One region of the Mesorhizobium sp. M0136 genome, then DNA from elsewhere that is predicted to be linked to it. Evidence: predicted binding sites of a transcription regulator. Region 1 holds the regulator's gene; each other region holds the start of a gene.
What was found. Region 1 encodes LexA, which represses DNA repair genes until DNA is damaged. Its sites were predicted from a motif close to TGTTCNNNNTGTGTTCNG; they were not measured.
Positions count from the first base shown of each region.

Region 2: NKJ35_RS28855 (helicase-related protein) is a predicted target of LexA. The motif match lies at 3,308-3,325, and genes of this name have one in related genera.
Region 3: NKJ35_RS15590 (DUF3072 domain-containing protein) is a predicted target of LexA. The motif match lies at 2,850-2,867, and genes of this name have one in related genera.

Region 1 covers NZ_JAMYTP010000004.1:125,774-135,533, forward strand. Annotated here, with positions in the region: gene lpxB (lipid-A-disaccharide synthase) at 1-1,092, shown strand, start outside; gene gltA (citrate synthase) at 1,180-2,508, opposite strand; gene gltX (glutamate--tRNA ligase) at 2,688-4,109, opposite strand; partial or broken gene NKJ35_RS06120 (ComEC/Rec2 family competence protein) at 4,206-6,667, shown strand; gene lexA (transcriptional repressor LexA) at 6,661-7,395, opposite strand; gene kynU (kynureninase) at 7,844-9,091, shown strand; gene NKJ35_RS06135 (hormone-sensitive lipase) at 9,189-9,760, shown strand, end outside.
Region 2 covers NZ_JAMYTP010000038.1:18,261-28,020, reverse strand. Annotated here, with positions in the region: gene NKJ35_RS28855 (helicase-related protein) at 1-3,140, opposite strand, end outside; gene NKJ35_RS28850 (TetR/AcrR family transcriptional regulator) at 3,841-4,572, opposite strand; gene NKJ35_RS28845 (FAD-dependent monooxygenase) at 4,508-5,758, shown strand; gene phbB (acetoacetyl-CoA reductase) at 5,824-6,549, opposite strand; gene NKJ35_RS28835 (acetyl-CoA C-acetyltransferase) at 6,654-7,838, opposite strand; gene phaR (polyhydroxyalkanoate synthesis repressor PhaR) at 8,117-8,725, shown strand; gene NKJ35_RS28825 (hypothetical protein) at 8,835-9,281, opposite strand; gene NKJ35_RS28820 (TetR/AcrR family transcriptional regulator) at 9,383-9,760, shown strand, end outside.
Region 3 covers NZ_JAMYTP010000011.1:122,398-132,157, forward strand. Annotated here, with positions in the region: gene NKJ35_RS15570 (amylo-alpha-1,6-glucosidase) at 1-797, opposite strand, end outside; gene NKJ35_RS15575 (low affinity iron permease family protein) at 1,354-1,755, shown strand; gene NKJ35_RS15580 (DUF2905 domain-containing protein) at 1,658-1,858, shown strand; gene NKJ35_RS15585 (hypothetical protein) at 2,254-2,379, shown strand; gene NKJ35_RS15590 (DUF3072 domain-containing protein) at 2,597-2,815, opposite strand; gene NKJ35_RS15595 (hypothetical protein) at 3,043-3,285, shown strand; partial or broken gene NKJ35_RS15600 (acyl-[ACP]--phospholipid O-acyltransferase) at 4,081-7,466, shown strand; partial or broken gene NKJ35_RS15605 (quinone oxidoreductase family protein) at 7,883-8,847, opposite strand; partial or broken gene NKJ35_RS15610 (alpha/beta fold hydrolase) at 8,844-9,619, opposite strand; partial or broken gene NKJ35_RS15615 (cytochrome P460 family protein) at 9,736-9,760, opposite strand, start outside.

The sequences.
Region 1 (9,760 bases):
CGCATGACCGGGCGCGACGTTCGGCTTGTCGGCATCGGCGGCCGCCATTTGCAGGCGCTCGGCCTGGCGCCATTGTTCGACGGCAGCGAGATCGCGCTGATGGGGCTTAGCGCCATCCTGCGCGACCTGCCGCGCCTGATGCGGCGGATCGGCCAGTCGGCAAACGCGATTGCCGGTGAAAAGCCCGATTGCCTTGTCACCATCGACAGTCCGGATTTCTCGCTGCGCGTCGCCAAAAAGGTGCGTGCCGCCGATCCGACTATCCCGATCGTCCACTATGTCTGCCCGAGCGTGTGGGCTTGGCGGCCGGGCAGGGCGGCGGCGATGAAACCGTATGTCGATCACATTCTTTGCATTCTGCCGTTCGAGGTGAAGGAACTCGCTCGCCTGGGCGGGCCGCCCGGGACCTATGTCGGGCATCGCCTTGCACACGATCCGGGCATAGTCAGTGCCGCCAGGGCGCAGGCGCAGCCGCGTGACTTGTCCGCAGATCACGTCAAAACGTTGCTTGTATTGCCCGGTTCGCGTCGCGGCGAGGTGCGACGCCTGGTCGGGCCGTTCGGCGAGACGGTGTCGATCCTGCGGGCGCGCGGGCACCGCTTGCGCCTGCTGTTGCCGACGGTCCCGCACGTAGCCGACCTGGTCAGGACCTCGGTTGCGAGCTGGGACGAGAAGCCGGAGATCATCCTTGATGCCGAACGCAAATGGCAGGCCTTCGGCAAGGCGGATGCGGCGCTGATCGCGTCGGGGACGGTATCGCTGGAGCTTGCACTGGCAGGTGTGCCGATGATCTCCTGCTACCGGCTCGATCCGGTCATGCGCATGGCGCAGCCGCTGATCAAAGTATGGAGTGCAGCCTTGCCCAATCTCATTGCCGACCGGCCGGTTGTGCCGGAACACTACAATCAATATGTGCGGCCGCATTATCTGGCGCGGCAACTGGAAGCGCTGTTCTCCGATACCGCCTACCGCACCTGGCAGAAGCACGGTTTTGCCGACATTGCCGGGCGTATGGCAACCGCCAAGCCGTCAGGCGAGATTGCTGCGGGGGTGGTGATGGATATGGTGAGGAAGTGGGTGAATAGTGAATAGCGAGTAGGAAATGGTGCTGGCGGTAACGGCCAAGCTGCTTCAGCTACTACTCGCTACTCGCTACTCGCTACTCGCTACTCGCTACCTTCACCGCTTAGCGATCGGCACGTAATCCCGTTCCGGCGCGCCGGTATAGAGCTGGCGCGGGCGACCGATCTTCTGGTGCGGATCCTCGATCATCTCCTTCCACTGCGCGATCCAGCCGACGGTACGGGCGACCGCGAACAGTACGGTGAACATAGTGGTGGGGAAGCCCAGCGCCTTAAGGGTGATGCCGGAATAAAAATCGACGTTGGGGTAGAGCTTCTTCTCGATGAAATAGGAATCGGTCAGCGCGATCTTCTCCAGCTCCATGGCGATGTCGAGCAGCGGATCGTCCTTGATGCCGAGCTCGCCCAGGACTTCGTGCGCGGTTTTCTGCATGATCTTGGCGCGCGGATCGTAGTTCTTGTAAACGCGATGGCCAAAGCCCATCAATCGGAACGGATCGTTCTTATCCTTGGCGCGCGCAATGAATTCCGGGATGTGATCGACATGGCCGATCTCGCCCAGCATGTTCAGGGCTGCCTCGTTGGCGCCGCCATGTGCGGGACCCCACAGGCAGGCTATGCCGGCAGCGATACAGGCAAAAGGATTGGCGCCCGACGAGCCGGCCAGGCGGACGGTCGAAGTCGAGGCGTTCTGTTCGTGATCGGCGTGCAGGATGAAGATACGCTCCATCGCGCGCGCCAGCACCGGATTGATCTTGTATTCCTCGCAAGGCACGGCGAAACACATATGCAGGAAGTTGGCTGCGAAATTCAGCTCGTTCTTCGGATAAATGAACGGCTGGCCGATGTGGTATTTGTACGCCATCGCCGCGATTGTCGGCATCTTGGCGATCAGCCGCATTGAGGCGACCATGCGTTGATACGGATCCGAGATGTCGGTGGAATCGTGATAGAAGGCCGACAGCGCGCCGACCACGCCGCACATCACCGCCATCGGATGCGCATCACGGCGGAAGCCGGTGAAAAAGCGCGACATCTGCTCATGCACCATGGTGTGGCGCGTCACCCGGTAGTCGAAATCGTCCTTCTGCGCCTTGGTCGGTAGTTCACCATAGAGCAAGAGATAACAGACTTCGAGGAAGTCGCCGTGCTCGGCCAGTTGGTCGATCGGGTAGCCGCGGTGCAAAAGAATGCCGGCATCGCCATCGATGAAGGTGATTTCCGATTCGCAGCTCGCCGTCGACGTAAAGCCGGGATCGTAGGTAAAGACGCCGGCGGTGTTGTAGAGCGAACCGATGTCGATGACGTCAGGTCCTACCGAACCGCTTCGGATCTTGAATTCATGGGTTTTGCCGCCGAGCTCCAGCTTTGCCGTCGATGCCTGGGTTTTGCCGCCAAATTCCATTTTCGTCGCAGGTTCGGTCATAGCAAACTCCTTTTTGTTTCCTCAGGCCGGCAAAGGCAAAATATCTGAACCCAACACGTCAAAAGCATCGGAATATGCACATTTGCGCCCGCAATTGTATCTGCGCGCCAGATTAGGCCAAGGCCCAATGTTGCACTGCGAAACACACCTTTCAATGCCAATCTTCTTGGGCCAGTTCGCTAATCGATTTGATCAGCGATCCGCGCCAGGCTTTCCTCGCGGCCCAGCACGGCAAGCACATCAAAGACCCCTGGCGAGGTACTTTTGCCGGTGAGCGCGGCGCGCAAAGGTTGGGCCACGGCGCCGAGTTTATGGCCGCCGGCCTGCGCGTAGTCGCGGATCGCGGCTTCAGCCGAGGCGGCAGACCAGTCCGAAACCGTGGCCAGTGCCGCATGAGCGCCCCGCAGGATCGCGCGCGCCTCACCGCTGAGCAGCGCCGCCGCCTTCTCGTCGACCGGCAGCGGCCGCTCGACGAACAGGAATGCAGCCCCTTCAACAAGTTCGACCAGCGTCTTGGCGCGCTCCTTCAGGCCGGGCAAAGCGGCAAGCAGTTGCGCCTTGCGTCTGTCGTCGAGGCGGGCGGCGATTGCCGGGCCGCCTTCGAGATAGGGCAGAGTGGCGATGAAGATGTCGAGCAGCGCCGCGTCGTTCATCCGGCGCATATGCACGCCGTTGAGCGCCTCGAGTTTGGCGAAGTCGAAACGGGCGGCGCCCTTGTTGACATCGCCAATGTCGAACCATGCGATCATGTCGGCAATCGACATGATCTCATCGTCGCCGTGGCTCCAGCCAAGCCTCGCCAGATAGTTGAGCAGCGCCTCCGGCAGGTAGCCCATGGCGCGATAGGCCTCGACGCCAAGCGCACCGTGCCGCTTCGACAGCTTGGCGCCGTCGGCACCGTGGATCAGCGGGATATGCGACATCGACGGCACCTCCCAGCCCATGGCCTGGTAGATTACGGTCTGGCGTGCGGCGTTGGTCAAATGATCGTCGCCGCGGATGATGTGGGTGATGCCCATGTCGTGATCGTCGACGACGACGGCATGCATGTAGGTCGGATTGCCGTCCGAGCGCAGAATAATGAAATCGTCGAGATCCTTGTTGGGAAAACGCACGTCGCCCTGGACGCGGTCATGTACCACCGTCTCGCCGTCTGTCGGCGCCTTGATGCGGATCGCCCCCTTGGCGCCGGGCGGCGCCTCCGACGGGTCGCGGTCGCGCCAGCGTCCGTCATAGCGGGGAGGCAGCCCCTTGGCCCGTGCGCTCTCGCGCATTGCTTCCAGCTCGGCAGGCGTCGCATAACAGTAATAGGCCTTGCCCATGCGAACGAGCTCCTCGGCCACCTCGCGATGGCGCGGCGCACGCTCGAACTGCGACACCGGCTCACCGTCCCATGTCAGGCCAAGCCAGGAAAGCCCGTCGAGAATGGCTGCGGTTGCCGCATCGGTGGAGCGCTCGCGGTCGGTGTCTTCGATGCGCAGCAGCATCGTGCCGCCTGTGTGCTTGGCATACAGCCAGTTGAACAGCGCCGTGCGCGCGCCGCCAATATGCAGATAACCGGTGGGCGAGGGGGCAAAACGGGTGACGACCTTATCGGGCATGGAACTCTCAGGCGGACGAAGGAAGTGGGTTTGCGGACTTTCGCGCGTTGCGCGTTCATGTAGCATAGGAGGTCGAGGGCGCAAGGGGCAGACCCGATGGCTGTGCGAGGCCGTGGTGAGGGCGAGGGCGAGGACGCTGGCAGCGGCGTCAGCGAACGCTTGCTGTTTGCCGCTCCCCTGCCTGTCCTGCCGGCACCGGCATTGCTGCCCGCTCCGCGCTTTGATGCGCCGTCGCTGCCGGCCAGCGACCCAGCAACGGTTCTCGTGCCCGCGGGCCAGCCCATCGTGCGCCTACGCCGTCGTTTCCGCCTCCCGTCACCGTCCCGTATCCGCAACAGCGTAACCTCGGCGGCCGGCCTGGAACTCGACCGTGGCATCGCCTTCCTGCTGGTGCCGGTATTCCTCGCATGCGGGGTGGTCGTATATTTCGCGCTGTCGGTGGAGCCGGCCTTTCCACAGCCGATCGCACTCGTGCTCCTCGCGGCGCTTTGTGCCGTCCTGTCGCGCTCTTGGCCCAGAGCCCGCCTGTGCTTCATGGTGGCGTTGTTCTGCGCGCTTGGCGTGCTTGCCGCCAAGTTCGAGACCTGGCGTGTCGGGACGCATGTGCTCGGTTCTGAAATCTCGACGCGGCTGACGGGTCGCGTCGTATCGTACGAACCCATGGCTAGCGGCCGCATCAGGCTGACGATCGATGTGATCTCAACCGCCAGGCCGACGCTGCGCTACATGCCGGAACGGGTCCGCATTTCGGCGATGAAGATACCGGCTGAGCTGGCCGCTGGTTCCGAGATCGCCGGCTATGTGCGGTTGCTGCCGCCGACCGGCCCGGTGCGGCCCGACAGCTATGATTTCTCCTTCGACAGCTATTTCGCCGGCATCGGCGGCAGCGGCTTCTTTCTCGGCAATCCGAAAGTCGTGGCTTCGGGCAGCATGCCGCTTGCCGCGCGGCTTTCTTCCGCGATCGAAGACGCGCGCGAATCCATCGCCGACCATATCCGCAGCCGCATCGGCGGCGCCGAGGGCGAGATTGCTGCTGCGCTGATCGTTGGCGTGCGCGCCGGCATTCCCGAGGAGATCAACGAAGCGATGCGACGTACAGGCATCTACCACATCATCTCCATCTCGGGGCTGCATATGGCGTTGGTCGCCGGCACCATCATGGCGCTGCTGCGCGGCGCCTTTGCGCTGTTTCCCGACTTCTCATCGCGACGGCCGGTCAAGAAATATGCCGCAGCCGCCGCGCTTTTTTCGATTGCGGCGTACCTCGTCTTTTCCGGCATTGTGGTGGCGGCCGAACGCAGCTTCATCATGCTGGCGGTGATGCTCATCGCCGTGCTGTTCGACCGGGCCGCGCTCACCATGCGCAATCTGGCGATCTCGGCAATCGCGGTCATCGTGGTGTCGCCGCACGAGGTGGTCGGTCCGAGTTTCCAGATGTCCTTCGCCGCGACGGCGGCCCTTGTCGGCGCCTATGCCGGCTGGTCCGATTACCGCGCCGGCAGGGCCACCACGCCGCCGCCCCGGCGGTCGCCGCTACGCTTGGCCACGCGAAAGGTCCTGCTGGGCATGGGCGGCCTGGCGATGACCTCGATCATTGCAGGGAGCGCCACGGCGCTTTTCGCCATATGGCATTTCCAGCGCGTAGCGCCGCTCAGCCTGTTCGCCAATCTGGCCATCATGCCTATCGTCTCGCTGGTCGTCATGCCCTTTGCCGTGCTCAGCGCGCTGGCGATGCCGTTCGGCGCGGATGGGCCTTTCCTCTACGTGATGGGCAAGGGGCTGACGGCGATGATCGCCCTGTCCGGGTGGATCTCCGAGCGCTCGCCAATCGATGCGGTTGGGCTGATTTCGCTGAGATCCGTCCTTTTGGTGACGATCGCCCTTGTCATTGCCAGCATGGCGACGACCTGGTTGCGGCTCGCGGCACTTCCTTTTGCGCTCGCCGGCTTGCTAACGACAACCCAGACGCGCGTACCCGACGTATTGATCTCGGAGGACGCACGGCTGGTCGCGCTGCCGATCGGCAGCGGTGAGCTCGCGGTCAACCGGGCACGCCCGAATGAGTTCACCATCGACAACTGGAAACGCGCGCTCACATCAGAGGCTATCGTCGCGCCGGAAACACCTGGAAAGAACGATCCGCAATTCGACATTGCCGATCCGGCCGACCTACCGCCGGGCATGCCGTTCATTTGCACGGACGGTCTCTGCCTCGCCAGGCATCCATCCGGCGCATTGCGCAAGCCAAGGACCGCGATACCGCACGGCCAGCCTGCGCCTTCGCCAGCTTGATCGTCATCGACGACGCCACCGCCCATAATCCCTGCTACTACGACCGGCTGGTCCTCGTCGTCACCAAACGGCAACTGGCGCGCGCGGGAAGTGCGGCCGTCTATTTCGATCCACAAGCGGCAACACGCGCCGAAATCCGCTTCGCCGTCGAAAAATCATACCGGCCCTGGCACGTGCAGCGGAAATTTTCACGCGCGGCGCGCGGCCTGCCGCCATACCGCAGGGCCGACAATCCAAAAGCCAGCACCAAGGGCGCAACTCAGTAGCGGCGGATCAGCCCAACGAGCTTGCCCTGCACCTTGACCCTGTCTGGTCCGAAGATGCGCGTCTCGTAGGCCGGATTGGCGGCCTCCAGGGCGATCGAGGCGCCCTTGCGGCGGAACCGCTTCAGCGTCGCTTCCTCCTCGTCGACCAGGGCCACCACGATCTCACCGGGGCTCGCCGTATCGGCGTTGCGGATGATCACCGTGTCGCCGTCGAAAATGCCAGCCTCGATCATCGAATCGCCTTTGACCTCGAGCGCATAATGCTCGCCGCCCATGATCATATCCGGCGGCACCGAAATCGAATGCGTCTGGTGCTGGATAGCATCGATCGGCACACCAGCGGCGATGCGGCCCATTACCGGGATCGAAACGGCGGCGACGACATCGTCGTCATTGCCGGCTGCAGGGACGCGCGACGATGTGGGCTTGCCCTGCCGAGGGGCACCTTGCCCAAGACTGCCCTGGATGACACTCGGCGAGAACTTGCGTGCCGCATTGAGGCCGGGGGCGATCGAGTCAGGCAGGCGTAGTACCTCCAGCGCACGGGCCCGGTTGGGCAAACGGCGAATGAAGCCGCGCTCCTCCAGCGCCGTAATCAGTCGGTGGATTCCGGATTTGGAAGCCAGGTCGAGCGCTTCCTTCATCTCGTCGAAGGAAGGTGGGATACCGCTTTCCTTCAACCTTTCGTGGATGAACATAAGCAGTTCGTGTTGTTTGCGTGTCAGCATAGCGACCCCCAACAGAATCAGAAAACAAACCCAGAACAGACACTATCTGTTCCAGTTGTGTTCCGCAACTGTTTAAAGTTTAATGAATGCGTTAAGGCTCGGGAAACAAACGACGTCCCCTACCGGCGTACCGTATTTTCACCGCCGCGAGCCTCATCCCCTTGATTCTGCTTTCGTTTGCGCCGTTCTGGCCTCCTTGAAGGCGGCACTGGCATCGGCCGTCGGTCGGCAAAGGGCACGGAATTGAACCCGTATCGACTGTGCGGTTTGGTCAATGCACCGTGAACGAAACGAACTCAAAACGCCAACCTCGGGCTAACTCCAGGTTTCCACCGCCTGGTCAGGCTGCTTCTCGCCGGTGGAGCCTTGCTACGCGCTATCCGGTAATGGAAGAACAGTTGATGCGTGTCCGGCGTTGCGTTGGATTTTTTGAGGGAGCAGGCAAATCATGACGGGAATTCCCGATCTCGTGGCCGTAAAGGCGATGGATGCCGCGGATCCGCTGCGCGCGATGCGCGACCGCTTTGTCTTGCCGCAAGGAGTGATCTATCTCGACGGCAATTCGCTAGGAGCTGCTTCACGTGCCGCCTTCGATGAATTGCGCAAGGCCGCGACCGAAGAATGGTCGCATGATCTCATCCGCGCATGGAACACGGCCCGCTGGTTCAACATGCCGCTTGAACTTGGCGACCAGCTCGGGCGCCTGATCGGTGCCGCGGTCGGCCAGACGGTGGTCTGCGACACGACGTCGGTCAACATCTACAAGCTGCTGCACGCGGCCATGGCCATGCGACCGGAGCGGCAGGCCATCGTCGCCGAGGGCGATAGTTTTCCGACAGACCTCTACATGGCTGAGGGTGTGGTTTCGACGCGAAAAGATGCGCTGCTGCGCCTCTCGGGGGTCGACGCGCCGACCATCGAGGAGCTGATCGACGATCGCACCGCCGTGGTGCTGGTCAACCACGTCAACTACAAATCGGGCGAACTGCGCGACATGCCGGCTCTGACGCGCAGGGCCCAGGAAGCCGGGGCGATGATCGTCTGGGATCTCTGCCACACCGCTGGCGCGATGCCAGTCGAGCTCGACAAAGCCAACGCCGATTTTGCCGTTGGCTGCACCTACAAATATCTGAATGGCGGCCCGGGCGCGCCTGCCTTCATCTATGCGGCTGAGCGGCATCTTTCCGACATCCAGCAGCCGCTCACCGGCTGGTGGGGCCATGCACGGCCCTTCGCCTTCGAGCCAGGCTATGCGGCCGGCACCGGCATCCGCCGGTTTCTGTGCAGCACCCAGCCGATACTCTCGATGCGCACGCTGAAGGGCGCGCTCGACATCTGGGACGATGTCGACATGACGGCGGTGCGCAAGAAGAGCATCGCACTGGCCGATCTGTTCATCGAGCTTGTCGAGGCAAAGTGCGGCACTTACGGTCTCACGCTCGAAAGCACGCGCGACGGGGAAAAACGCGGCAGCCAGATTTCATTCATGCATGAGCATGGCTACCAGATCATGCGCGCGCTGATCGAACGTGGTGTGATCGGCGATTTTCGCGCGCCATCGACCATGCGCTTCGGCTTCACCCCGCTCTATGTCGGCTATGCCGATGTCTGGCAGGCCGTCGAAGTGCTTGAGGACATCCTGTGCACCGGTGCGTGGAAGGATGCGCGCTTCGCCATCAAGGCGGCTGTCACTTGAGATCGATGCGAGAGCTGGAATCGTGAGGCTGGCGACGACGCGCCGCGCGATGCTCGCGGCCAGGTTGCAAGGCCATAATTGCCAGGGAGGGCGCAGGGTGTTCGAACGTCACATTGCCGATTGGGACAACGCCTATGCCAACGGCGCCAACATAGCCGGCAGCGATCGCTGGCCGGCGGCCTGGGTCGAGCCCGCGCAGGTTTTCCGCGAGGCGCTTTCGACCGAGGGCAGGGCGCGGCTCGACCTGGCCTATGGCGATAACCCGCGCAACCGGCTCGATCTTTTCCTGCCGGCCACCAAGCCGAAGGGGGTCGTGGTGTTCGTCCATGGCGGCTACTGGATGGCATTCGACAAGAGTTTCTGGTCACATCTTGCCGCGGGCGCTGTTGATCGCGGCTATGCAGTTGCCATGCCGTCCTACACGCTCTGTCCGCAGATACGCATTGGCGGCATCGTCAAGGAAGTCGGCGCGGCGATAGGCAAGGCGGCGGCGATGGTCGCAGGGCCGCTGATGCTGACCGGGCACTCGGCCGGCGGCCATCTTGTTAGCCGGATGGTTACCAGGACGACGCCGCTGGCGCCCGAAGTGGTCCGGCGCGTTCGTCACGTGGTGTCGATCTCGGGGGTGCATGATTTGCGCCCGATCATGCGCACCGGCATGAACGAGAC
Region 2 (9,760 bases), on a different contig from region 1:
GGTTTGCCGGCGCCGTCACGCGGGTCGTGGCGCCCCTGACGGGCGGCCCGGTCGCCTGGTGTCGGTTGCCCGCCCGCATCTACCGGCGCATCGCTGCGACTGTCCGGCGCAGCTTGACCATTGCGCGCGCGAGCGCCCCGTTGATTGTCCCGGGGGCGGTTGTCATGCTGGCGATGACGCGGGCGCTGGTCGAAACGACCCTGCCGCCACAACAGGATAGGTTTTGGCTCCTCCGCCTCCGGGGCAGCGTCGTCGGCGACTGCTTCCGCCGTCGCTGCAGGTTCGGCCGGCGATGCTTCCGTCGTTTCGAAGATCGGCGGCTCTGCCGGTGCCATAGCCTCAGTTTCCGCCCCAAGTTCCGCCGCCCTTGGCTCGGCCGCTGGTTCTGCAACCGCTTCGGCGGTGGGCAGGATCTCTTGCGTGACTTCTGCCGCAGCTTCAGGGGCTGGAGCTTCCGCGACAGGCTCTGCCGTCGCTTCGGTTACAGCTTCGGCCGCCGCCTCCGCAACGGGAGCCGCATTCGACACGGGTTCCGAAGCCTCCGCCGGCAGCTCTGCCGCGGCAGATGCTTCCGCCATCCTCGCCTGCTCGACTCGTGTTGCGTCTTCAGCCGCCTGCTTTGCAGCGGCCGCTTCGCGCGCGGCATTGTCCTGTGCTTCGAGCCGCGCCTTGACCTCGGCCGCCGGTTTGGCATCGGCGCGATAGCCGAGCCCCTTCAGGATTTCTTCCATGTCGTCGGCGGTCGCGCCGAGGATCGACATCATCGGCGGCGTCACCATGAAGGACTGGCCGTCATAGGCGCCATCGGGGCGAGGCCCGAGGCCCGGCTTCCAGTTGGTCGCCGGTCGGATCAGGTCGGCCAGCCGCTCGAGAATATCGACGCGTACAGCACGCCGGCCGAGATTGCGGTAGCCGGCAAGCTTGTAGAAGGTCTTGTCGAAGGTCGGATCGATGACCACCGAGGTGCGGCCGGAGGCCAGTGCGTGAACGACATCGCCGAAGCCGGGCTTGTCCTTGCCGTCGTTTCTCAGCGCCCACAGCAGCGTGATCAACCCGGCCGGCGCCGGCTTGATCAGTGCCGGCACAAAGACATGGTAGGCGCCGAAGCGCACGCCGAGGCGGCGAAGCGCCGCGCGGCCTTCCTGGTCGAGCGACTTCATCTCGTCGGCGATGTCGCGACGATTGATGAGGCCGAAATGCTCGACAAGCTGGAAAGCGATGCCGCGGCCGATGCCGGAGATCTGCTCGGCATTCTTGAGGTCGACCAGCGGCTTCAGCAGGGATTCGATCTGGAAATTGACGAAGCGCTCGGCGCGCGCCGCAACCTTGTCGCGGGCCGGACCGGTGAGCTGCTCGTCGGCCAGCAGGACGAGACGCGGCTTCAAAGCGTCTTCGCCGGCGACCAGCGTGCCGATCGGCGCGCCGATCCAGCGCAGCGTGCCATCCGAACCCAGGGCGATGTCGCCATTGGCAGAGGCGCCGAAGCGCTCGGCCCGCGCCTCGAACTCGGCGGCAAGCGCCTTCTGCGCCGCCGCCCGCACCGCCTTGGCATCCTCGCCGCCGGCGCTCTGGTCGGCGGTAAAGCGGAAACCCTGCAGCTCGCCGACATGATGGCCTTCGACGAGGACGGTTCCGGTTGGGCTGATTTCGGCTTCAGGCATCGTGTTTTCTCTAAGGCGCCGCATGAGGACGGAAGTCCTGCGGTCTACAAAACGTTTCGTCAACCGCTCATGCAGCGCATCCGACAATCTGTCTTCGATTTCGCGCGTCTTTTCCTGCCAGTGTGCCCGATCGGCCAGCCACCCGGGTCGGTTGGAAACGAAGGTCCATGTGCGGATCTGGGCAATCCGGTGCGACAGCGTGTCGATGTCGCCTTCGGTGGAGTCGGCACGGCGCACCTGCTCGGCCATGTAGTTCTCGTCGACATGGCCATGCCTGGCAAGGTCCATGTAAATAGAGGCGATCAAGTCGGCGTGCTGGGCCGGCGCGATCTTCCTGTAGTCGGGCAGCGCGCAGGCTTCCCACAGCAGCGCCACGCGTCTGGCATCGGTGGTGAGTGCCCGGACATCCTCGTCGCGCGACAGATGCTCGAGCGCCTGCGCGTCCACGGCCGGCAGCGCGCGCGTCAGGCCTTCGACCGGGGCGTTGGTCTCGATCGAGCGCTTCAGCGCATCGAGGTTGGCGAAATCGAAATGCGCGGTGCGCCACTGCAGCACTTTCACCGGGTCGAAATCATGCGCCTCGATCTTCTTGACCAGTTCCTCATCCAGCGGATCGACCTGGCCGGTGACGCCGAAGGTGCCGTCGCGCAGATGCCGGCCGGCGCGGCCGGCAATCTGGCCGAGCTCGGCCGCTGTCAGGTTGCGGTACTGGTAGCCGTCGAATTTACGGTTCTGGGCGAAGGCGACGTGGTCGAGGTCGAGGTTGAGGCCCATGCCGATGGCGTCGGTTGCGACGAGGTAGTCGACGTCACCCGACTGGAACAGCGCCACCTGGGCGTTGCGGGTGCGCGGGCTGAGTGCGCCGAGCACGACGGCGGCACCGCCTTGCTGGCGGCGGATCAGCTCGGCAATGGCATAGACCTCGTCGGCCGAGAAGGCGACGATCGCGGTGCGCCGCGGCAGGCGGGTCAGCTTCTTCGAGCCGGCATAAGCAAGATGCGACAGCCGTGGCCGGGTCACCACCGACACGCCCCGCAGCAGGCGCTGCAGGATGCCGTGCATGGTGGCCGCGCCAAGCAGCAGCGTCTCCTGGCGGCCGCGCAGATGCAGGATGCGATCGGTAAAGATGTGGCCGCGTTCGAGATCGCCGGCGAGCTGGACCTCGTCGATGGCAACGAAGGCGGCGTCGGTCTCGCGCGGCATCGCTTCCACCGTGCAGACCGAGTATTTCGCGCCAGCCGGCTGGATCTTTTCCTCGCCGGTGATGAGCGCAACCTTATGGGCGCCGACCTTCTCGCAGACGCGCGCATAGACCTCGCGGGCAAGCAGCCTGAGCGGCAGGCCGATGACGCCGCTTTCATGCGCCACCATGCGTTCGATGGCGAGATGGGTCTTGCCGGTGTTGGTCGGGCCGAGCACGGCCGTCACGTCCCGGCCGGTCAGGATCAGCGGTTCAGTGTGTTTCGGATGGATGTTCATCGGCCTGGAAATAAGGCTCTCCGCCTCGCATTGTCGGGAGCGCGCCCATATTGGCCGCGTATGACAGGCGACACATAGGGATTTCGGGCGCGAAGCGAAAGCGGAATGTGCCGAGGGCAGGCCGATTGGTCGCTTCAAAGCCAGAAAATCTGTTCCCGATTAACAGTTGGAACGAGTCTGGAACGAATCAGCGACGAATCACTGACTCTCGCCGATTCAGGTTTTGTTCACGGCTACATCTGGGTTTTCTGCCGGCATACCTCACCACATGCTGAATCACGGGAACTGGCCCGATTCATGCAAGCGGCATCCAGGCGAGCACCATGGTTAACCTTTGCCGGTGAATGGTCGTGGGTGGCCAATCTGCTTCGCACAACATTATGAAATTATTGATGTTTCCTAACGCGCCTTAATCATTTCGAGGGAGTTTTCAGCTCTCGTCGTTAACGTTCCGCTCAAAGCCGGAACGAATCGGCGACGAATCAGAGATAGCCGAAGTTTCTTGGTTTGTTCACCGCAACATGTTGTGTTGTGAACAGCTTCTCCACCGAGAATCCACAGGCAGCCGGGCGGTTTTTGCACAGGCTGCGCAGCGGCCATTAACCTTTGCGTGCTGGTTCGGCACACACCGGCGTCATGGCCATCGGTCGGCGCACTTGCCGCATGAGGCTCAGACTCGGCCCCACGCTGAACGGCTTGTTCAAGGCACATCCTCTCCGACGGCATAGCGCTGCAATGTAGGGCCGACGGTCTGGATGATTTCGTCGTGAGACAGGGCGACGACCGGTGGTAGGCGCAGCAGGTAACGGCACATCGCCAAACCCAGCAGCTGGCTGGAAATGAGCCCGGCCCGCCGGCCCGCATCGGCGGGATCAGCGACCGCCGCAACCAGTGGCCTCACCTGGTTGGCAAATACATCGCGCAACTTTTCGGCGGCGAATTCGTTCGACGTCGCCGACCGCAGCAGAATTGCCATGCCGGTACCGTTGGCCGGATATTCCCAGATTTCGAGAAATCGCCTGATCAGTGTCTTGCCGATGGCGGTTCGATCGATCACCCGCAGTGCCGGCAATTTCAGGTCGACGACCGCCGCTCTGGCGAATAGCTCGTCCTTGCTGCGGAAATAGCGGATCACCATGGCCGGATCGATCGAGGCATGGGCGGCGACGTCGCGGATGGAGGCGCCGTCATAGCCGTGCTTGGCGAACAGCAGCCTCGCGGCTTCGAGGATCTGGGCGCGGGTGCGGTCCGACTTGCTGGTTTTCTTCTGCTGATTCTCGCTCATGAAATCCATATGCCAACGGCTGTTGACAAATGCAATGGCTTCGGCTAGAAAGTCAACATGTGTTGATAAATGGAGAGCGAAAATGTTGCCTGATGCAACGGAAGTCCTGATTATCGGCGCCGGCCCGACCGGCTTGGCGCTGTCCATCGTGCTGCACCAGGCCGGGGTCGACCATATTCTGATCGACAGGCTTGGGGAGGGCCTTCAGACCTCGCGGGCCGGCGTCATCCACGCTCATACGCTGGAAGCGCTGGAGCCGCTGGGCGTCACGCAGCGGCTGAGCGAACTTGCCCTGAAGCTGCATAATTTCGCCATCCGCGACCGCAACCGGACACTGCTCAAGCTCGATTTCGGAAAGCTTCCGTCGAGGCATCCCTATCTGATGATGCTGCCTCAGAATCTCACCGAGCAGGTGTTTGCTGAGCGGATTACGGCCCTGGGCGGCGTGATCCACCGCATGGTCGAGGCCAAAGCGGTGGTTCAGGACACTGACGGTGCGCGCGTGACGGTGGTCGAAAACGGCCGCGAGAAGATCATATCGACACATTACGTCGTTGGCGGCGACGGCATGCACAGCCTGGTGCGCAACTCGGCCAGCATCGAGTTCGACGGCGCGGCCTATGAGGCGTCGTTCGTTCTCGCCGACGTTCGTCTCGACTGGCCGGTTGGGCCAACCGAAGTGTCGCTGTTCTTTGCGCCAGCCGGACTGGTGGTGGTGGCGCCGCTCCCAGATGGATCGTACCGCGTCGTCGCGACAATGGACGATGCACCGGAAAAACCCGCAGTCGCAGACATACAGGTGCTGCTCGACAGCCGTGGACCGAGCAAAGAAAGAACCCGCGTGCTCGACCTGTCGTGGAGCTCGCGGTTTCGCGTGCATCACCGCCTGGTCCGGTCATACCGCAAGGGCCGGTTGTTCCTGATGGGCGATGCCGCGCACGTGCACAGTCCGGCGGGAGGGCAAGGCATGAATACCGGCATCGTCGACGCGGTCGTGCTTGGCCAATTGCTTGGCGACGTGGTGAACGGCGTGCGCCCCGAAGCGGAGCTCGAACTCTATGAAACGCTGCGACGCCCGGCAGCCCAAGAGGTGCTTGACCTGGCTGGCATGATGACCGTCATGGCGCTTACCCGCAGTCCGGTGAAGCGGTTCGTTCGCAACCTCGTACTATCGGTGCTGAACCTCACACCACTCCTGAAGCGCCGCATCGCATTGAAGCTGTCGGGCCTCAGTCGGGCGCCGCTTGCCCGTCTGCCGGCACCCGCGCGGGAGGCAGGTTCAATTACCCGAACCCAGCCTGAAGCCAGCCCAGCGCTGAAGCTTGCCGCGTGACAGCCCGGTTATCTGCCCGTACCTGCTGTCGGGCCGGTACGGGGGCATCCGCGACATCCCAAGCCTCAGCTGATGTACTGCCCGCCATTGGCTGATATGGTCGAGCCGGTGATGAAACCGGCGTCGTCGGACGCGAGGAAGACGACGCAGCGCGCGATCTCCTCCGGCTCGCCGAGACGGCCGACCGGGATGTGCGGGATGACACGCTCGTTGAGCACCTTCTCGTCCATCGCCTTGACCATCTCGGTGGCGATATAGCCGGGGCAGATGACGTTGACTGTGATGCCGGCGCGCGCGCCTTCCTGGGCCAGTGCCTTGGTGAAGCCGATGTCGCCGGCCTTCGAAGCCGAATAATTGACCTGGCCGACCTGGCCTTTCTGGCCGTTGATCGAGGAGATGGTGATGATGCGGCCGAACTTGCGGTCGCGCATTCCACCCCACAACGGATGCGTCATGTTGAAGACGCCGGAAAGATTGGTGTCGAGGACCTCTTTCCATTGCTCGCGCGTCATCTTGTGGAACATCGCGTCGCGGGTGATGCCGGCATTGTTGACCAGCACCGAGACGGGACCGAGATCGGCCTCTATCTGTTTGATGCCGGCAGTGCAGGCTTCATAGTCGGCGACCGACCATTTATAGACCGGGATGCCGGTTGCTGCCTTGAACTTTGCCGCCGCATCCTCATTGCCCGCGTAGTTCGCGGCCACCGAATAGCCGGCGCTTTTCAAGGCGACCGATATCGCCGCGCCGATGCCGCGCGACCCGCCTGTGACGATTGCAACCTTTGTCATGTGTCCTCCCGGGAAATGCAGATGACTGCGCGTTGAAGCGGTGGGGTTTGCCCTCTATTCCCTACTCGCTTTGCGCCAGTATCCTACTCGTATCGCCTATCTCATCACAATGCTTCCACGCACATGGCAACGCCCATACCGCCGCCGATGCACAGCGTGGCAAGACCTTTCTTGGCACTTCTGCGGCGCATCTCGTAGACCAGCGTGTTGAAAATGCGGGCGCCCGAGGCGCCGACCGGATGGCCGATGGCGATGGCGCCGCCATTGACGTTGACGATCGACGGGTCCCAGCCCATGTCCTTGTTGACGGCGCAGGCCTGCGCGGCGAAGGCCTCGTTGGCTTCGACCAAATCGAGGTCGCCGACCGACCAGCCGGCCTTGGCCAGCGCCTTGCGCGAGGAGGGGATCGGTCCCGTCCCCATGATTTGCGGGTCGACGCCGGCGGTCGCCCAGGAAACGATACGCACCAGAGGTGTGATGCCGCGCCTTGCGGCTTCCGCTTCGGTCATCAGCACCACGGCTGCGGCGCCGTCGTTGATGCCCGAGGCATTGGCTGCTGTTACCGTGCCTTCCTTGTCGAACGCCGGCTTGAGTTTGGTCATGGCATCGATTGTGGCGCCGTGGCGGATGTATTCATCCTGGTCGACGACGGTGTCGCCCTTCCTGCCCTTGACTGTGAAGGCAACGATCTCGTCCTTGAATTTTCCGGCTTTCTGCGCGGCCTCGGCCTTGTTCTGGGAAGCCAGTGCGAACTGGTCCTGGTCGTCGCGGGTAATCTGGAACTGGCGAGCGACGTTCTCCGCGGTGTTGCCCATATGATAGCCGTAGAAGGCATCGGTCAGGCCGTCCTTGATCATGGTGTCGATCAGCTTGAAGTCGCCCATCTTGACGCCACCGCGCAGATGTTGCGCATGCGGAGCCATCGACATCGATTCCTGGCCGCCGGCAACGATGATCCTCGCGTCGCCCTGGGCGATCTGTTGCATGCCGAGCGCGATGGCCCGCAAGCCCGAGCCACAAAGCTGGTTCAGGCCCCAGGAGGTAGCCTCCTGCGGCACGCCGGCGGCCATAGCCGCCTGCCGCGCCGGGTTCTGCCCTTGGGCCGCGGTCAGGATCTGGCCGAGAATGACCTCGTCCACCTCCTTGCCCTCGACGCCGGCACGGACAAGCGCTTCCCTGACGGCGACCGCACCCAATTCATGGGCTGGCGTGTTGGCGAAGGCGCCGTTGAAGGAGCCGACAGGCGTGCGCGCTGCACTGGCGACAACGATGGCGTTGGAAGCGGACATGTTCTTCTCCAGGCTTTCGGGGAACGATTTCGGGTGCCGTCGGGGACTTTTCTTGCCCTTTCCACAACCCGAGTCAAACCCGAAATGGGCATGGCGTCCGACTGCCGCAAGCAGCCCGCCCGTCGCTGCAACGGCGGCCCGTCCGTGCTGCGCAGCATAAAATGTTCCCGCACTGCACAAACTGCTTGGATTCATGACACTTTTGCGCATATCCTTTAAAAAGGCGCAATCGTTACCGGCGGCTTACTTAAGCTGCCCGGTGTCCGGGGAGGATGCAGATGGCCGCAAAAGACGAACCTATTGTTATCAAGAAATATGCCAATCGCCGTCTCTACAATACGGGCACCAGCACCTATGTGACGCTCGAGGATCTCGCTGAAATGGTCAAAAAAGGCGAGGACTTTACTGTCCAGGACGCCAAGACCGGTGACGACATCACGCATCCGGTGCTGACCCAGATCATCTTCGAGCTGGAGAACAAGGACGGGCAGAACATGCTGCCGATCCCGTTCCTCCGTCAGCTCATCGCCTATTACGGCGACCAGATGCAGATGATCGTGCCGAGCTTTCTCGAGCAGTCGATGCTGGCCTTCTCTAAGGAGCAGGAACGCTTTCGCGAGCAGATGAAAGATGCGCTCGGCAAGTCGCCGATGGACATGATGAAGATCGCCACGCCGATCAAGGTGCTGGAGGAGCAGGCGCGGCGCAACATGGAAATGTTCCAGAACGCCATGCGGCTGTTCACACCGTTCCCGCCTGCGGGCTCTGCGCCGGCAGCAGCGCCGGCCGAACCGGCCAGGAAGGAAACACCGGAAAAACCCGACGACCTTCAGGAACTGAAGGAGCAGATCGCCGCGATGCAGCGCAAGCTCGACACGATGTCCTGATTGCCGGCTGGCGAAGTGCCGGCCGAAACTTCCTTCAGCAGACCGTGTGATAAAACATCTTCGTCTCGAAAGGCGGAGATGTCATCCATGTTATGCCTCGTGGCATGCTCTATTTCGTGGTCACCGTCACCAGAGCGGTAACAGGTTTGCCGTCTACTAGAATGGGCCGGTGATGATCATCGGCAAGAAGCACGCCGATTACGTGTCTGCCGGCGGCATTCGGGCAATGGCCGAAACGGGCCTTGATAAGGTCACCGCCAAAGTCGCTGTTCATGCTGTTGTACGGCTTGCCGGGGATGTTGCAGGTGTCTCCGTCGGGATCGATCTTCATATGCACGTGGCCGCATTGGCTGATTTCCCCACACTCACCCGCAGGGAGCAGCCTGAAGTTGCTCCTGACGACGACGCCTATCGCCTTCTCAGGAGCATTGCCCAGTTCGACAACTGAACCGGCGGTCGGCCAGGCGATTTCCAGGGTGGGCCGATCCTCGGCCTCGGCAGACACGAGCGACAATAAGGAGAAAGCGAGGGCAGTCGTTGCGGTGATGCGAAACATGGTAACCTCCGTTGCGATGTAAACATTGATTACATACGCAGGGCTCGAACGCAAGGGAAATAATCAGTGTTTACATTCCGCTCTCGTGCTATTTGGCTGAGATGACCAAGACAACTGATTCCGACGAAGCCGGACATGCCAAGCGATACCATCACGGCAATCTTGTCGAGGCCTTGATCACGGCAACCGTGGAGATCATCGAGGAACGGGGAGCCGAGCATGTCTCCGTACGCGAAGCCGCAAAACGTGCTGGCGTTTCACCCGGCGCACCATTCCGGCATTTTCGATCGAAAACAGCGTTGCTAACCGCGGTCGCCGAACAAGCCATGGATCGGCTGACAGAGGCTGTTGCCAAGGCGCAGTCGAAAATCGGCAGCGCAGATCCCATTGAGGCTTTCGAAGCAATCGGACAAGGCTATCTGGAATGGGCAATTACCAACCCCACGCATTTCCAGATCATCAGTTCCAGAACACTAATT
Region 3 (9,760 bases), on a different contig from region 1:
TGCCATCCGGCGAGGCGTTTTGCAGTTTTCGACTCGAGGCATTTGTCAATGCAGACTCGGGGCGCGCGATAGATTGTCTCGCCATTGCCAAAGTCATAGAGAAGGCAAGCATGCCATTTCGCGCCCGGTTCGAGCTTGATATCGAAGCTGATCCGGCCATTGGCATAGACGGGCTTTGAGGCCATCCGGCGGACCTTGACAATGACGTCTCGCTTGAAGTCTCGATTCACGTAGGAGGTACGAAGGCTCGCCGCTCTGGACAGCCATTCCGTGGTAATACGTCCGCGGCGGACGATCGCGTCGGCCTTGACTTCGAAAAGATCGGCAAAGTCGCTGCGCATGGCAACTTCCAAATTGAAGCGCACTGACATTTGCCCGTGGTTTACGAGTTCAAGATCCTCATGCAGCCCCCCATCCAAGGCGCGGCCGATTACCAGCCCCAGGCTGCCTGCTGGCACATGGTTCGTTTCCGTCGCGAACCCCTGATTGACCAGATAGATCTTGGCGGCGAAGTAGGCGATGTTTCCGGAATTGAGGAGGTCCCATGCTTGCCCATTGGCAAAGATCTGCCAGCTGGATATCAGGCGTGTGTCAGACGCATATAAGCCATTATAAGTGGGCCAGGCGATCTGGCCATCCGGTTCGGTGACAAGGAAGCTGCGTCCCTGGTTAATCGCCAGGCGCGGCGGTCCGACTGTGATCTCCAGCGTCATTGGTTCAACCGTCACCCGACCGATTTGCATCCATCGGAACAGATTGAACAGCCAATGTCGGCCGCCGCCGCCATCTTCGGCCACGAGAACTCACGTCTGCCTTGAACGCCTGCCCCCAGATTGTCCCGAAATCATGTACCAGGCAGGCGAACAACGACCCGGTCATCGATGAGCTCGAACAATCTGACCTTCGAGCACATACCCGCGAACAGAGGCGGACAAACCCGCCCCCTCCAGCAGAACTGTCAAGCCTGCTCTGGCGAGCACATCCTCCAGCCGACCCACAACGAGGCGCGGCAGGCCTCACCTCATTCATCACCAGCAGCTGGGTGAAACTGTGAGCGCCCGGCCATTGCGAACGTCTGCTGCTCGCCACCAGGATAGAGCCGGCGATCTGCCATCCTCCAACGCGCGAGCCGGAGAAGGATGGACACGCTCTGGCGAGGCCCGGCGACATTGCAATTTGGTCGCTGCGACAGCACGCCTCCATCCGGAGTTGTCCTCGACCGTTTTTCATCAAAATAGTCGCTGGCTTCAGGTGCTTGCAGGCGCCAACCTGCGACCTGTCTCAGATCAAACTGGTGTATTCTCGGCGACTGTCAACGAGGAGAACGGCATTCGGACGCATTGGTGATGAGACATGGACGCCTCCGAACATCTGAAGCAGTGCAGGCCGTGCCCAGGCCAAAATGGCTTTGACAGTCATGGTGTTGCCACACTGGCGATCTGGGCTATGACGCTGTTCATCCAGCTCGCCGAGCACCGCGATACTCAGGCTCTGCACGCCAAGATGGACGAATTGCTTCGCGCAGTCGTCGATGCCGACAATGAGACGGCGAAGATTGACAAGAAAAAACCAAAAGAAATTGAGGCGCAACGACTGCAAAACAGCAATGAAAATGAGCCCAGCCAAGGGACTCACTATATTCCCGGCCGGATCCCCCATGACCAGAACTCTCATTGTCGTTGGTTCGATCGTAGTTGCCATAGGCCTGTTGTGGCCCTGGTTGTCGCGGGTCGGTCTGGGCAGATTGCCCGGTGACATCGTGATCCAACGTGAGAACTTCACGTTTTATGCTCCGATCGGCACCGGGATTCTTATCAGCATCGTGCTTTCGTTTGTTCTGTGGCTGCTCAACCGGTAGCGAGGACGGCGAGCCCGCGTCGCCGGAGGAAAAGAACGACGCAGGCCGATCGAAGCTATCCGATCCGGCAGCAAAAAATATAAGGGAAAAAGTTTGCTGCCAAGGCAGACCTTTCCATCGCATGAGTAAAAAAAGCCCGCCGCACAGTTTGATGCGGCGGGGCCGATCAAGCGCTATAGCACCGGGCGGGGCTCGGGGTCGGGCATGCCCTGTGCGCGCGGATCACAGGGATTTTAGAAGCATCGGCTGCAATACGTCCACCAACCGACGGTTGGACAACACGACGCTTGATTCCGAGAACTTACTGTCAGCGCCGAAGGGGCAAGATAGTTGCCGGAACTCAGCCTTGGCGCGGCACGTTGCTAAGTCGTCGACCTTCGCAAAGGATGCATGCAATGGCGAAAGACATATCTCGCGAGGAAGAGCAACGCGGCACCGAAAAAGTTCTCCTCTGGGGCGCTGCAATCGCCCTTGTCCTTTTTGTGTCTCTGGTGACCATCGCCCTCATCGGGACGTCCTGATCTGTTTCGACAGCAGAATTGGACTGGTGGGCGCGAGGTCTTGCCGGGCTGCTAGGCTAGAAGCCGCTCCCATCCGCCGCTTGTCGTCTCGATCCCGAGTCCAGCAGCAACGCGCGGAATTCAGAAAAATTAATTGCGCGGGTCACAACCGGCAAAACTGTCCCAATCCGAGCCGATCGGCTGTCCTTCTCTGGAGAGGAAAAGCCACGAGAGGACGCTACAGGCCTAACTTCTCCCGCAGCGCATCAATGCGTTTAGAAGCTTCCGCCTTGCTAAGGCCGTCAGCATAGGCGTCAGGCTCGTCGGCCTGTTCGGCCAGAGTTTTCAAATAGGACGCTTGTGCGGGGGTCATTGGATCATCTCCGCTGACCCAATCTTCCGGGTCCTTTTCGACATTTGCCGACGCCTCGACTTTTGGGTTGTACCGGTCGACCATGCTCAATCTCCCTTGATGATCACCACAATGAGAATGATCATGATTTGTTCCGCCACCGTGCAGCGTGGGCCAATCGCACAGCTAGGCCGCTCGGCGCCTCACTCAAGATATCGCTAAGTATGGATGAGCCCGCTTCCTCCAATCGATGGATGAAGCCGATCGTGGGCCGGTGCTACTTTGATGCATCGCGCGACTTACCCGACAAGTGCTGGCTCCAGGGGCAAAATATGAGCAAGAGGACTCTCATTGCCATCGCAATCCTCGCGAACAGTGTCGGCTGTGCCGAAGCCAAGGACCGTAAGGTCGAAACCGCGACCCTGGGCACGTACGCCAATTCGAAGAACCTGCCGGTTTGCACCGCGTCGAGCTCAGTCTTCGAAGTCCTCGGTGATAAATGTTTTCTCGTCCCAGGTTCGATGATCTATGGCGACATCGCCGAACTCTCGCAGACAATCACCTTGAGTTGGTAGCCGAAGCAACAGCCTCCCAGCGCAACCTCCATTCTCCGGTATGACGTTGCCCTTGCAGGTGCTGCCGGCGCCCCTGATACTGACCAGCGCAATCTCCAGTCACCACGGGCCTCTCGAAAATTCTTGTGCCGTCCGCACCTGCCGTCGAGCGTGTCGCGCCAACATAGCAGCGCCTCTGCATCGTGTGGGCAACCCAACGCATGCCTTCCGATCCGGAAACTCGCTTGCGCGTTTCATCGTCCGTTCGGCAGTGGAAAATTAGGCGGATATGGCAGTGCTCAGATTGGCGGCGCCGTTCTGCGATCCGCTCGGAGAGGGTGGCGGGTATCCGGGCTGGAAACAGACCAACGCCGGCGCAACCTCACCCTGAAACCAAAAGACAATATCCATGACATCCAACAGCTATGCCTCCCAAGGGTCCAAGCGCCTGCAGACATTCACCATGCCAATTTCCCTATCGCCGCTCCGATAATGAGGGCGGCATCAATTTCATGGAGCAAGCTTTGTCGCCAAGGGGTTCCGATGGCCGCGACCAGGCTCGTGCATACCTCGATCACCATCGCCAAGAATGCGAGACGCGGGAGAGGCAAGCCGCTTCATGAACCGGCTGGAAGATCCAAACCCAAAGTGGCTGATGGGTGGGAGCCGCAGTAACGAAGTGTAACCGGGTTGCCACTACAAAAGCTCAAACCGTGCAAGACCGCTGATCGATACGACCTCGATCTTCAACGGTCTTGCCCAAAGGAAGCCGCCGCAATGGAAATCGCCTCGAACGACGACACGAACAGTCATTTGATGAGGTCACGGCGCTTTGCGCCTCTCTTCTGGACGCAGTTCCTGTCCGCCTTCAACGACAATTTCCTCAAAAACACGCTGGTGTTCCTTATTCTGTTCACCCTGGCGGCCGACAAGGCGGCATCACTGGTCACGCTGGCGGGAGCGGTATTCATGGCTCCCTTCCTGCTCTTGTCCGCCCTTGGTGGCGAGATCGCCGACCGGTTCGACAAGGCCCTAATCGCCCGTCGGCTGAAATTCGCCGAGATCGCCGCTGCGGCTGTCGCTGTCGTTGGAATCGCGCTGGCGTCGATCCCGGTGCTGATGATCGCGTTGCTCATGTTCGGCGTCATCTCGGCACTGTTCGGACCGATCAAGTACGGCATCCTGCCGGATCATCTCGAGCGCAAGGAATTGCCTCGCGCCAATGCCTGGATCGAATCGGCAACCTTCGCCGCCATCCTCGGCGGCACTATCGCCGGAGGCGTCGTCTCGGCCGATGGCATAGGCGTCTCGGTGTTCGGGCCGATCATGATGATCCTTGCCGTCGCCTGTTGGCTTGTCAGCCGCTACATCCCGTCGACCGGTCTTGCGGCTCCCGGCCTAGTCATCGACAAAAACATCTTTCGCTCGACGTGGCGACAGCTGAACGGCCTGCGTGCCGACAAGCGGATCTGGCGCGCCGGACTGATGACGTCGTGGTTCTGGCTGATCGGGGCCATCGTCCTTTCGATCCTGCCTACGTTGGTGAAGGATTCGCTCGGTGGCGGAGAGATCGCTGTCACCGCCTATCTCGCGGTGTTCGCCGTCTCGATCGCCATTGGCTCTGCTATAGCCGCATGGATGTCGCAGGGCCGCATCGTGCTCTTGCCGGCCCCGGTTGGCACGGCGTTGATGGCGCTGTTCGGCTTGGACCTGGCCTGGACCATCTGGAGCACGCAGCCCTCGCTCAGGGCCGAAACGCTCGCAACATTCTTCGCCCGGCCAAACACGGTCCATGTTGCGATCGACCTTGCGGGAATGGCTATTGCCAGCGCCTTTCTTGTGGTGCCGACCTTCGCCGCAGTGCAAGCCTGGGCGCCCGAAACGCGCCGCGCTCGCGTCGTCGCCGCCGTGAGCATCGTCAATGCAGGCTTCATGACGTTAGGTGGCATAGTCGTCGCCGCGATTCAGGCAGCCGGCGTCTCCACTGGAGGGATCCTGTTCGGCCTCCCGCACTCAACGTAGTCGCCGCCTGGCTGATGCTGAGATACCTGCCGACAAATGCCTTCCGCGACTTCGTTTCCATCCTGTTCCGAGCCTTCCATCGTCTGGAGGTGGAGGGGCTGGAGAACCTCAAGGCGGCGGGCCCGGCACCAATCCTGGCGCTCAATCATGTCAGCTTCCTCGACGGTCCGCTGGCTCTGACGCTGACGGATGAGGAGCCGGTGTTTGCCATCGACTACACCATCGCCCAAGCCTGGTGGATGAAGCCGTTTATGAAACTTGCCCGCGCCCTGCCGCTCAATCCGGCCAAGCCGATGTCGACCCGCACGCTTATCAAGATCGTGCAAGGCGGCGATCCACTCGTCATCTTCCCGGAAGGCCGCATCACAGTGACGGGCGGCCTCATGAAGGTCTATGACGGTGCCGCCATGGTGGCCGACAAGACCGGCTCGATGGTCGTGCCGGTACGCATCGAGGGGCTGGAGAAGAGCTATTTTTCGCGGCTGACCTCGGTGCATGTGCATCGCCAGCTGTTCCCGAAGGTCAAGGTGACCATTCTGGAGCCGGTCAAGCTTGAAGTACCGCTGGATCTGAAGGGCCGCAAGCGGCGCGCCGCGGCGGGCGCTGCCCTTTACCAGGTCATGTCGGATCTCGTCTTCCGCACCCAGGACATTGACAAGACCGTGCTGGAGAAGATCATTCAGACGGCGAACGAACGCGGCATGAAGCAGCTCGCCGTGCAGGACCCGGTCACCGGTTCGCTGAGTTACGGCAAGCTGCTGACAGCCGCCGCCGTGCTTGGCGAGAAATTCAAGCACCTCTATGCCGGCCAGCAGACGCTCGGCATTATGCTGCCCAACGCCAACGGCGCCTGTGCGACGCTGCTCGGCGTCATGTCGGCGGGCAAGGTTCCGGCGATGATGAACTTCACTGCCGGTGCGGCCAACATCCTCTCCGCTTGCCAGGCCGCCGAGGTGCGCACCGTGCTGACCTCCCGCACCTTTGTGGAACAAGCAAAACTCGGCGCCGTGGTCGAGGAGCTCGGCCGCTCGGTCGACATCGTCTGGCTCGATGATCTGCGGGCCACAATTGGCTTCAAGGACAAGCTGCTCGGCCTTTTGCGCAAGAATACCCCCCGGGTGGCCCGCAAGCCCGAAGACCCAGCGGTGATCCTCTTCACCTCGGGGTCCGAAGGCACGCCCAAGGGCGTGGTGCTCACCCACCGCAACATCCTGGCCAATGCCGCGCAAGCTGCTTCGCGGATCGACTTCCATTCGGGCGACAAGGTCTTCAATGTGCTGCCGATCTTCCATTCTTTCGGCATGACGGCGGGCACCGTGCTGCCGCTCATCTCGGGCGTGCCGATCTATTTCTATCCCTCGCCGTTGCACTACCGGATCGTGCCGGAGCTTGTTTACGCCTCAAACGCAACGATCATCTTCGGCACCGATACGTTCCTTGCCGGCTATGCCCGCACCGCGCACCCTTACGACTTCCGCTCAGTGCGCTACTGCTTTGCCGGCGCGGAACCGGTCAAGGCTTCGACGCGCGCGACGTATATGGAAAAGTTTGGCCTGCGCATCCTCGAAGGCTACGGCGTGACCGAGACCGCGCCGGTGATCTCCATCAACACCCCGATGTACAACCGCTCCGGCAGCGTCGGCAAAATCATGCCGGGTATGGAATATCGCCTGGATCCGGTCCCCGGCGTCGAGGATGGCGGACGGCTTTTCGTGCGCGGGCCTAACGTCATGGCAGGCTATCTGCGCGCCGAGAACCCGGGCGTGATCGAGCCGCTCGAAGACGGCTGGCATGATACGGGCGACGTCGTCGGCATCGACGACGTCGGCTTCATCACCATTCTTGGCCGCGCCAAGCGCTTCGCAAAGATCGGCGGCGAAATGATCTCGCTGGCCGCAGTCGAGGCGCTTGCGGGCGAATTGTGGAAAGGCTCGCTTTCGGCGGTCGCCACCATGCCGGATGCACGCAAGGGTGAAAAGCTGATCCTCATCACCGAGGCCGCTAACGCCACACGCACCGATTTCCTAATGTTCGCCAAGGCTAATGGCGGCATGGACCTGATGGTGCCCGCCGAAGTGCGCGTCGTTGCGAAAGTGCCGGTCCTGGGCTCAGGGAAGCTCGACTTCGCCGCCGTAACAAAAATGGTCCGCGGCGCAGAGATGAAGATTAACGCCGCTTGAGCCCGTCAATGGCCGACGAACCAAGCCGGCCCGCTCTCCCGCGCAGTCTCATGCGATTGCCGCCCCGGCAAGTAACGCCGGTACTTCACCAGGTCGCCGAAATCACAGGTTGCGCGGCCGCCGGTCTGTCGGACCTTTTGGAATTTACATATATGACTATCACGGATCGCCAAACTCCGCAGGAGCAGTTCTGGATCGATCAGTACTTTATCGCGGACCTGGAGACCAATCTCAAAAGCCAGACCCAGTGCCAGAATGATCAGCGATTTCGACGATCTCTGCTCCGCTCTCGCGCCAGGGCAGCGGAGGCAGCTTGACGGAGAAGGCAATCGAGGAGCGGCAATGGGCGGAGTGATCTCGGAAACTTTGCTTATTGACGCCTCCCGAGAACCGTATTGTGAGAAAGGCCGGATGGCTCAGGGGACGAGCAGAAGCTTTCCCGTCGTGCCACGGCTTTCCATATCGGCATGTGCGCATGCTGCTTCGGCGAGCGGGTAGACGCCGCCGATCCGGATCTTCAGGTCGCCGCTGGCGATCCAGTCGAATAGTTGTCCGGTGCGGGCGCGAAGCAGTGCCGGCGTGTGGATATGATCGAAGAACCTTGCGTAGCCGATCTTGATGCCTTTCGGCAGGGTCACGATGTTGAACGGTCCGGGACCGCCCAGCCCCGGGCCGTACCAGCAGAAGGTGCCGGAGCGGCGCAGGGAATCGAGCGAAGCCTGAAAGGTCTTCGGGCCGGAACCGTCGTAGACGACGTGGACGCCTTCACCGGACAGGCGAACGACTTCCTTGGCGAATCGCCCCTCGGTGTCTACGATCACATGGTCTGCTCCGGCCTCTCTTGCCACGGCGATCTTGTCAGCGGACGAGACGCGGCCGATCACGTGCCCGCCTCTCAGCTTGATGATCTGGGTGAGCAGCAATCCGACGCCTCCGCCGCCGCATGGACCAGCGCGACGTCGCCGGGCTGGACGGGATAGAATTCGGTGGCGAAGTGGCTGGCAGTGAGCCCCTTCATCATCACGGAAGCGGCCGTACGATCATCGATCCCGTCCGGAATCGGCACGAGCGCGTCCGCCGGTACCATCGCCCGATCTGTGTAGCTTCCAGGCGCGTACACCCAGGCAACCCGTTGTCCGGGCCGGAAATGCTCGACTCCATCGCCCACGGCGAGCACCCGCCCGGCACCCTCTACGCCCAGAACCTTGGGATTGGGCGTTTCCGTCTAGGCCATGCCCTGGCGGACGCCGATGTTCATGAAGTTCACGCCCGCCGCGGCGACCTCGACCAGAACTTGTCCGCTCGCGGGAGCAGTTTCGGGGCGCTCGACGATTTCGAGCGCATCCGGTCCCCCGGTGCGGTTCATGACGACGGCTTTCATCGCGATATCTCCCTGGCGGCATTCTCGATCAGCCGCGCTACGGGCCCAGGATTCGACACCATCACCACATGCGAAGCACCCTTAATCGCGATCGTTTCGCGGGCGTGAGCCCGTTCAGCCATGTAGGCAGATGCTCGCGGCGGGATGTTCTTGTCCGCGTCGCCGTAGATGAACCAGCTTGGATGCTCTTCCAAGCAGCCTTGGCCTGGGCTTCGTTGACGGCGGCTTCCGCGATCGGCCGCTGCGTTGCGGCCATCAGTCTGGCTTGCGCTTCGGGAGCGTCGGCGGCAAACTGATCGTGGAACTTGTCCTGCTGAATGTAGAGATCCTTTCCACCGCCCGACAGCGCGACAGGAGGAGCGAGTGTCGGACCCAACGTGCTGCCTGGAAACTTGCCTGCAAGTTGCGCAGCGGTTTCACCCGCCTCCGGCGCAAATGCGGCGACATAGACCAGCGCCTTCACATTGGCATGACCATCGGCAGCGTCGCTGATCACCGACCCGCCATAGGAATGGCCGACGAGAACGACCAGGCTTTCTATCGAGGAAAGCACGCCGGCGACATAGTCTCCGTCGCTTCTGACGCCTCGCAGCGGATTGGCTGCCGCTACGACGGAAAAGCCGTCCTTTTCAAGAATCTCAACGACACCGTTCCAACTCGAAGAGTCAGCGAAGGCGCCGTGAACCAGAACGATGCTGGGTTTGTCGGGCTGCGCTTGTGCGTTACCGAACGTGGCCGCGATAATTGCGAGGCCTGCGAGCAAGTTTTTCATTGGAACATCCTTTCGTTGTGGGGTGCGGTCTTCACCGCGTCGAGCGCAGGTGAGGGGCGGGGATGCCGCAAACTCGCCCTCGTGTTCGCCCTGCGTTTCTCTGCGCGGGAACCGAGTTACGGCGCGTAGCGGGTAAAGACG